2 linked regions of the Dongshaea marina genome follow. The protein of the gene in region 1 interacts with the protein of each later gene in a pairwise test. Links are inferred from orthologs where the notes say so. Each region holds a gene or a part of one and is shown on either strand. Other genes may lie near its edges.

Region 1 (5,431 bases):
TCATCCCAAGCTGCTCCCGGTTAAGGCCGGACAGCTTGAGCAACTCCAGAGCCCCCACCACCCCATTGAGCGGGGTGCGGATCTCATGGCTGACATCGGTGAGATACTCACTCTTGCGCTGGTTGGCTATCTCGGCGGCTTGCCTTGCGATCTCTGACTGCTGCAGCGCCCGGCTGCTCTCATCAAGCTGTTGGTTGAGCTGCTTAAGTCTTTCGTACTTTTGCGCCAGGTGATGACCTATTTCTGCGACAATAATCATCAGTGGCAGGAAGAGAAAAAAGAAGTTTCCGATGATCGAAACCCAGGTCGCCGTTGCTTTATAATCAAGCCCACGCGAAAGGGGGGTTGGGTCCACACTAGTGACCGTCAGGTACCCGACCCCGGACATAAGTAGCATGCAGATCGCTGCCGTCACATAAGCACTGCGCCTGCCGAGGAAAATAAGTGCCACCAGAATCGCACCTATGATATCTCTCTCAAGAGAGATCACCGTCCCCCAGACCAGATACTCATAAACCGCCAGGACGATAAAAAAGAAGATAAACAGGAAAGCTTTAAGCTGATAGTTCAGCCAGCGATAGCTCAAAGAGGTAATAAAAACGCTGACCATGCCAATGGTCGACAGCGTATAACTTGGGCTCCAGCCAACAAAGTAGGCACGGGTAAAAAGGAGGCAAGTCGCCAGTAAAACAAGGAGCCCGATAAGTCGCCATGCTCGATTTAATAGAGTCTCCTGAATCTCTCTATGCTCAGCAACTCCTGTTACTGGGTGATTCGGTTTGTTATCGCTCATGGCCTTCTCAAATTAGCCCGCTGTCTCGGGGAATACTATTAGTTATCAAGGTTCAGGTTGTGCTTTAAGGCTGGCGATCAGCCACTGATTGATCTCTGATGCCAGCTGCAGGCTTGCCTGGCTGCTGGCTTTAACCATCCCTTCGGGGCTCACGATGGCGGAGCTCTCGATTTTAAACTCTTTTTGTCCAATCACTTTGCCAGTGCGATTATCTTTCAGGGTACAGGCGACCTCCAGCAGCAACTGACTCTGCTTATCTAAAAGCATCAGGCTGTTAAGATGACTCATCAAGCTGTAATTGCTAAAGCCTATATAGCCGCCGGGAACGACAAACAAACCGGCGTGTTGAGTCAGGTACTGATTGAGCAGTCCGGTCAGCATATTTTGCGGCGGAGCTACCCACTGGTGACTGGCGTAGCTGCCAAGGGAGTACTCCCCCTGGCTGAAATACATCGCCTTACCATTAAAGGGTTCACTGGCGGTCATTCGCTGCAGCAGTAAGATCGGCTGCTTGTTTGGAGCAACGACCCCAGAGGTCGATGATTCGGACTTAGGGAGCACCAGCTGGTATTGAGTCATGGCGGGCTGCTGGACCGGCTCAAGGGCACAGCCACTCAGGGCGAACAGAACCGTCATGCTTAAAAGAGCCATTAGCAAATGTCGCATATTATTTCTCTCCTGGTCCCGGGGCCTTGGGCGCCTGACCTCGTACCAGGGCCGATGGATTATTGTTAATCGTCTCAAGCAGCAACTCCAGCTGGCGAGAGGTGTTGTTTACCCGCTGCAGAGTCTGGCCTAGGGTTGGCAGTATGGTCTGGTTCATTCCCTGGACCGTTGTATTGTTGAGGCTCTTGCTTAACGCCGTCAGCTCCTGACTCGCCTTGGCGATATCCTTGGAGGTCTGCCCGATATTTTGCATCATCTGACCCATGTTGCCGCTATTGGCTGAGACATTGGCCAAAATCTTGTCAAGGCTCGCCAGGCTGTGGGCAATGTGCTGATTGCTTTTGGAAAAAGCAGAGGTAACATCGGCAAGATTGTTGAGGATCTGCTGCAAATTATTGGCATTTTTCTCATTCACCAACTCCCCGATCTGATCGGTCACTTTCGCGATGTTTTTTGAGATATCCATCACCTGACTGGTCACGCTGTTAAACAGGGAGGGGTGTGTCGGGATCCTGGGATAGGGCGCCTCGGTGCTGGGTGGGCGTAATACCCCTTTCGCCTCATCTTTATCGATCTGCAGCCCCACATAGTTGAGGCCCGTGATCCCCTGGGGCACCAAAGTGGCATAGGTGGCCATGGTAATAGGTGAGCCCTCTGCGATATCCAGGTAGACATCCACATTGCTTGGATTGTGGCGGTCCAGCTTGATTTGCCGCACCTTACCGATCGCAACCCCGTTAAACTTAACGTCTGAACCTATATTGAGCCCATCCACAGACTCATGAAATACGGCAACATAAGTGTAATATGTTACCGACTGCAACCCACGCGCCAGCCAGAATCCGATAAAGATCAGGACAAAGGTCGCCAGGATGATAAAGAAACCGACAAAGATGTAGCGGCTATTGTTGTTCATGCAAGATCTCCTGTGGATCACTGTCATGCTTTTGGAAACATTGAGCTGCCTTGCCCCGCGGCCCGTTAAAAAAATCATAGAGGGTCTTATAGCGCGTCTCTTTGGCCGCATCCTCGACACTGCTATGCACCAGCACCCGCTTTTGCCCGAGGTAGACCACCTCATCGACAATTCCCCAGATGGTATCCAGGTCATGGGTGATGATGATCACCGTCAGATCCAAAGACTCCTGAAGCCCCTTGATCAGCTGATCCAGCTCATAGGCACCCTGAGGATCGAGTCCCGCAGAGGGCTCATCTAAAAATATGATTTTAGGATCCAGCGCCAGGGTTCGCGCCAGGGCGGTTCGCTTGAGCATCCCCCCGCTCAGCTCTGCCGGCATTTTAGCAAAGCTGCTTTCGCTGAGCCCAACCATTTTGAGCTTCAACTTGGCAATGTTCTCAATATGCCGGTTATCAAAATTGGTATATTCACTAAGCGGAAACATCACATTCTCCAGCACGGTCAGGGATGAAAACAGAGCGCCCTGCTGAAACATCATCCCCATGTGGCTGGTGAATTTTTTGATCTGGAGCTCAGATAAAGGGATGCCGGCAATCTGCTCTCCATACAGGTAGATCCCGCCCTCAGTCACCTGCTGTAGCATCAGGATCTCACGGATCAGGGTGGTTTTGCCGCAGCCACTATCCCCAATGATAGCGATGATCCGCCGCTCGCGGATCTCCAGGTCCAGATTTTTATGCACCCAAAGGTCATCAAAACAGGTTCCAAGACCCTCAACCCGGATGATCACCTCATTTTGCTGCTCCATCCTGCTTATACTCCGGTAGTACTGAAAATTATCGAGAAGATCGCATCAGTAATGATAATAAAGAAGATGGCATAAACCACGCTGCGAGTCGTTTCTTCACCAATACTATTGGCATCCCCCTTAACCTTAAGCCCCCGGTAACATGCCACCGCCGCAATAATGATCGCAAAGACCGGAGTCTTGATGAGGCCGATCGCGTAGTGCTTGACGGCAACCGTCTTGCCAAACTGAATCAGAAACTCAGAAAAACTAAGTCCCAGAACCGCCTTAGACATCAACATGCCTCCCAGGATACTAGCGACATCGGCCAGTACCACCAGCAGAGGCAGAGCAATCATCAGGCCTGCGATACGCGGCATCACCAGACGCTTAATCGGTGAGAGGCCGAAGGTCTGCAGGGCATCCACCTCCTCCTGGACCTTCATGGTTCCTATCTGGGCAGCGAAGGCCGCCCCCGAGCGCCCCGCAACGATTATCGAGGTGATAAGCGGGGCAAACTCCCGCAACACCGAGACACCCAACAGATTGACCACAAAGATATTGGCGCCATAGGTCGCCAGCTGTGGTCCCATCTGGTAAGCCAGTACTACTCCTATCAGAAATGACAACAAACAGACGATACCTATCGCCTGATAGCCGGAGTTATACACCACATCCATCACCAGCCGTCCCCGCACTTTCCAGGGCGCCCTGGCAGTTTCAAACAGGGTCTGGCCTATCTGGCCAACAAAGCCGACAAAAGAGACAAAGTCTTTGATGTGCTGACTGGTTTTGACACCAATCTGGTAGGCGATCTCAAATTGATGGGTTTTACCGTTGCGGGTCTTCTCAAAGGTACTGTTATCCGCGACCAGCTTAAACAGTATCCCCTGCTTGGGGCTTAACAACAGATCGATTTCACTCGCCTGCTTCTCCTTTAATCGTCCCTGGAGTTCATTGATAAAATAGGCACCTGTCGTATCTAACCTGCCAATCTCCCTGGCATCGATCTCTTGGATCGGCATATCCGGGTCCAGGGTCTCGATGAGGTTTTTGGCGATCCCCTGCCAGGTCCAGTTACCCGTGAGCTTGATCCGGCCCTCATTGACGGTGAAATTAGCAACATTTCTCTCTAACCGGTTATTCTCAATATCTTTATGCATACCCTGGCACGCTGCGGCTCATCTCTACCCATGATTAAATACATGCACCCATAAGAATGCAACAACTGACGCTGCAGCATACTCCTTTAATCCGGCACGCGACATCTTTATAAATCCTCAACCATTTAACAAAAAACCAACATCCGAGGGCTATCAAAAATCCTCACTTTTCAGCGGGAAATAATTACCTCGAATTTGTGATCTGAAACAGGTATCTCATTTGTGTTTTCTTTACTTTCGTAATCGAACACAGTTAGGAAGGACTCGCTCAAAACGAAATGACAGGGTTGAAGTGATGGAGCCCGCATTTTCTAAAATCGTGGGCCAAATGTTCTGGACTTGTTACAAAAAATAAGCAAAATCAAAGACCGTTTGATTTTGATAGAAAAAGCTCACTCAGTGAGCAAAATCGAACATTTAAACTCACGTGATGGAAACAACACAAAAGGACAACCCTATGAGCTTGAAAAGCCAGGATAATCTCTTGGGAGAGTGTATTGCCGAGTTTCTTGGGACAGGTTTATTGATATTTTTTGGTGCCGGCTGTGTCGCAGCCAAGGTGCTCTCCGGGGCTGAATTTGGCCAGTGGGAGATCAGTATTACCTGGGGATTGGGTGTGGCGATCGCTATCTATGTTGCAGGTGGTGTCTCCGGTGCTCATATCAATCCGGCAGTCACCCTTGCTCTTGCCGCGTTTAAAGGCTTCGAAAAACGCAAAATTATTCCCTATATCATCGCCCAGGTTGCCGGAGCTTTCTGCGCTGCCGCCCTGGTCTACTTCCTCTATATGAATCTGTTCCATGACTGGGAGACAACCAACCACGTGGTGCGTGGTAGTGCCGCCAGCCTGCAAACCGCCGGCATATTCTCCACCTATCCTTACCACTCCCTGAGTAATTTTCACGCATTTCTGGTTGAGCTGACCATTACAGCCGTCCTGATGATGGGGATCCTGGCACTGACAGATGATAACAATGGTGCTCCCAAGGGAATGGCTGCGGCCCTGCTCATCGGTCTGCTGATCGCCGTCATCGGTGCGTCCATCGGCCCGCTGACTGGCTTTGCGATGAACCCTGCCCGTGACTTTGGCCCGAAACTCTTTA
Region 2 (4,192 bases), 4.0 Mb from region 1 along the record:
ACCGGTAATGACAAAGTCATCCGCATATCTGACGTAATTGACCTTAGTCTTGTAACTGGCTTTAGTGTTTTTCTTCCCAAAATGAGATTCAAGCACCGTATCCAGACCATCAAGAGCCATGTTGGCCAACACTGGCGAGATAATACCTCCCTGAGGAGTTCCCGCCTCTGTTGGATTCCACTGGCTGGATTCCATATATCCTGCCTTCAGCCATTTCCTAACTATGCATCTGTCCAACGGAACATTTGCCGTAATCCAGTCATGGCTGATGTGATCAAAACACCCCTTAATATCACCTTCAAGTATCCACTGAGCCGAATTCTTGCGACTGAGATTGACAAAAATCTGCTCAATCGCATCAGCAGTAGATCGCTGAGGGCGAAAACCATAGGAGTTACGATCCGCGGTTGTCTCCGAAACAGGATCCAGGGCCATCAGATACAAAGCCTGCATAGCCCTGTCAAACATGGTCGGTATCCCAAGCGGACGACGTTTGCCATTCGCTTTCGGAATGTAGACTCTACGTAACGGTTTTGGCTTGTAGCCTTGCCGTCTTAATCGGATAACAGCACTCCATTTAGTTTCCGGGGTATCCCAAGTTTCACCGTCAACACCCGCAGTCTTGCGACCACGGTTCTCAGTTACTCGTCTTACAGCCAAAGCCTTGGCTGAAAACGAGCGAACCAACATGCGCTGCAATCTTTTGACCTGCCGCCATTGCTGATTCTTCGTTGCTTTCGCGATTCGTACCTGTAGCCCTCGCACCCTCCGATGACAGTTGTTCCAGTCGATCGTATGCCAACTTGTGGCTGGGTGTGAGAATGCAGGTGTCGATAAACAAACACTCATCTTGCTATCCTCCAGAAGTGATCCCGGAAGACAGAGAATAGATATCCCCATATGGGGCTATTCCTGCCCCACATGGGATCGTTTTGTAAGTGTGACTCATGTTACTGAGCGCACATTTCCCGACGGCTTTACACGCTTTCACGCGATTAAAGACCAAGCAGACGTCAGCTCCGTTTCCGGCAGAGGAACATTGTCCCCTTATCCACCTCATTACAAGGCAGCATTTGCTTCTTCTGCTCTCCTATTCCCGCATCCTCAACAGTTTCCCTCGCGGGTTACCTGCCAAAATGGCAAAGATACGGGGTTACCGAGTTCCGTTTCCATTACATGAGTTACTTAGGTTCTGCCTATCCACCGATGGCACAAGAGTCAGCGTATTCCCAGATGTAAGGGGAATAACCGGCCATATACCTTTTGGTCAGAGCGTTAGTCCACCCACCGACGTCAAGATCAGTGAAGAAGACGACAATAGCGTTACGCTCGTCGCGGCTGACGGTGTTTAACAGCAGTTCACTTGCGTTAACCATATAACCCAGCCTAGCCCCTCTACAGCCTACTATTGGCTGCATGCCTGCCTATCACCTCACGGTAACAGACAACCGCATACGCGGGGGTACATTGTCAGGAAGCTCCGCACATCACGTTACCGTAGATGCACTATCCCTAGGCTACTATTGGCTGAACAATAGGTCTTACTATCCAATTACCTACCCGTCCGAGTAACTAATTGGCTAAGACAATAATGAAAACAGCTTCGCACCGTGTAGGTGGCTCAAGCTTAAATAAGACACGAATATCCCCGTTACCTCACAGACACTATTAGCGCTGTTTCAACGTGTATCATTCGCTTAAAGCGAGGGATACAGGCTTTCGCCCATACCTAAACATCGGACCTCGTACGAGGACCGATATTCGGGCTTGAGTTTAAGCCCGAATATCGGGTTTATCAATTGCTATTTCGGCGGGAAGGGCAGTGGTCAAACCCTATGAGTTAATGACCACTGTGGACGTAGCCCGCTCGGCTAGCTACCTACGCGACTCTCGTCGCACTACATCATGCCGCCCATGCCGCCCATACCGCCCATGCCACCCATATCTGGCATAGCTGCTTTATCTTCCTTAGGCAGGTCTGTCACCATACACTCGGTGGTGATCATCAGACCAGCAACAGAAGCTGCGTACTGCAGAGCAGAACGAGTAACCTTGGTTGGATCCAGGATACCCATCTCCAGCATGTCGCCATACTGCTCGGTAGAAGCGTTGTAACCATAGTTACCCTCGCCTTCGCGAACGTTGTTAGCAACAACAGATGGCTCTTCACCCGTGTTCTGTACGATCTGGCGCAGAGGTGCTTCCATCGCACGCAGTGCGATACGGATACCCACGTTCTGATCTTCGTTGTCTGCGCTCAGAGTGCCCAGCTTAGCCGCTGCGCGGATCAGCGCAACACCACCACCGGCAACTACACCTTCTTCTACCGCAGCGCGAGTAGAGTGCAGCGCGTCTTCAACACGAGCCTTCTTCTCTTTCATCTCAACTTCAGTTGCTGCACCAACCTTGATCACGGCAACACCGCCAGCCAGCTTGGCTACGCGCTCTTGCAGTTTCTCCTGGTCGTAGTCAGAGGTAGACTCTTCGATCTGCTGGCGGATTTGACCCACACGCCCTTCGATAGCAGCCGCTTCACCCACACCGTCGATGATGGTGGTGTTTTCTTTGCTGATCACGATACGCTTAGCACGGCCCAGATCTTCCAGAGAGGTCTTCTCCAGCTCCATGCCGATCTCTTCAGAGATCACGGTACCCGCAGTCAGGGTCGCGATATCCTGCAGCATTGCCTTACGGCGGTCACCGAAACCAGGTGCCTTAACCGCAGCAACCTTCACGATGCCACGCATGTTGTTCACAACCAGAGTTGCCAGCGCTTCGCCTTCAACATCTTCAGCGATGATCATCAGCGGCTTAGAAGCCTTAGCAACACCTTCCAGAACTGGCAGCAGCTCACGGATGTTAGAAACTTTCTTGTCTACCAGCAGGATGAATGGGTCATCCAGCTCAACAGTACCGTTCTCCTGCTTGTTTACGAAGTAAGGAGACAGGTAACCGCGGTCGAACTGCATACCTTCAACAACATCCAGCTCGTCCTGCAGAGCCTGGCCCTCTTCAACAGTGATAACACCGTCACGGCCTACTTTTTCCATCGCGTCAGCGATCAGCTGACCAACGGTCTCGTCAGAGTTTGCAGAGATGGTACCAACCTGAGCGATCGCCTTGGTGTCGGTACAAGGAGTAGATTGAGTGCGCAGCTCTTCAACCGCAACACCGACAGCCTTGTCGATACCGCGCTTAAGATCCATTGGGTTCATGCCCGCAGCAACAGCCTTCAGACCTTCGTTCACGATAGCCTGAGCCAGAACGGTCGCAGTAGTAGTACCGTCACCCGCAGCGTCATTGGCCTGGGAAGCAACTTCCTTAACCATCTGAGCGCCCATGTTCTGGAACTTGTCTTCCAGCTCGATTTCACGCGCTACAGAAACACCATCTTTAGTGATGGTCGGAGCACCGAAAGATTTGTCCAGAACTACGTTACGACCCTTAGGGCCCAGAGTTACTTTAACCGCGTCAGCCAGCAGGTTTACACCCTCAGCCATCTTCGCGCGAGCATCAATGCCGAATTTAACGTCTTTTGCAGCCATTTCTATTAATCCTTAATTATCTAAAGCAAATTACTGTTCAACAATCGCCAGGATGTCAGACTCGGACATGATCAGAACCTCAGAGCCATCCAGCTTCTCAGTCTTCACACCAAAACCTTCGTTGAAGATAACAGTGTCACCAACCTTAACAGCCAGTGGCTTCACTTCACCGTTATCCAGCACGCGACCCTGACCGATAGCCAGAATTTCACCGCGGGTAGACTTCTCGGCCGCAGAACCGGTCAGCACGATGCCACCAGCAGACTTGGCTTCAGTTTCAATGCGCTTAACGATCACACGGTCGTGTAATGGACGAATATTCATCGATAACTCCCCTAAATGAGTTTTGTCACACGATTTTGCGGCGTCTATGCCGCATCAGTTCAAACAGCTTGACCATATTGTCAACGCCAGTCTCAACTAGATGGGGACGCATTCAATCACTTCAAGGGATGCAGCGAATTTTTTTTTAAACCGATGGGATCGGCATCACCAACCCGGCCTATTTCGGATTTAGACAGAGTAAAAAATCGCATGCTAGAATGAGCCATGCCAAGCTCCAATCCCCATTCACTCCTCAGTGATCCGATCCCGCAAACCCTGACCCGAATGGGTGCCCCCATGGCCCTGGGGATTATTGCGATTCT

Evidence for each region.
Region 2: the proteins of DB847_RS21100 (region 1) and groL interact in binary tests that used the Escherichia coli proteins (3 or more experiments, as listed by UniProt). The link is inferred for Dongshaea marina from one-to-one orthologs.

Annotation. Positions count from the first base shown.
Region 1 is NZ_CP028897.1:4,509,143-4,514,573, forward strand. The notes cover bases 1,275-4,260. They hold DB847_RS21100 (ABC transporter ATP-binding protein), read right to left. Parts: upstream 3,187-4,260; coding sequence 2,362-3,186; downstream 1,275-2,361. Other genes in these bases: DB847_RS21090 (ABC-type transport auxiliary lipoprotein family protein), read right to left, coding at 1,275-1,459; DB847_RS21095 (MlaD family protein), read right to left, coding at 1,461-2,375; DB847_RS21105 (MlaE family ABC transporter permease), read right to left, coding at 3,192-4,260. In the rest of the region: DB847_RS21085 (ATP-binding protein), read right to left, coding at 1-793; more of DB847_RS21090, read right to left, coding at 839-1,274; more of DB847_RS21105, read right to left, coding at 4,261-4,328; DB847_RS21110 (MIP/aquaporin family protein), read left to right, coding at 4,786-5,431. UniProt on the Escherichia coli protein: Part of the ABC transporter complex MlaFEDB, which is involved in a phospholipid transport pathway that maintains lipid asymmetry in the outer membrane by retrograde trafficking of phospholipids from the outer membrane to the inner membrane.
Region 2 is NZ_CP028897.1:493,804-497,995, reverse strand. What follows is about bases 1,223-4,192. They hold groL (chaperonin GroEL), read right to left. Parts: upstream 3,546-4,192; coding sequence 1,899-3,545; downstream 1,223-1,898. Other genes in these bases: DB847_RS02540 (MATE family efflux transporter), read left to right, coding at 4,095-4,192; DB847_RS02545 (co-chaperone GroES), read right to left, coding at 3,576-3,869. In the rest of the region: ltrA (group II intron reverse transcriptase/maturase), read right to left, coding at 1-849.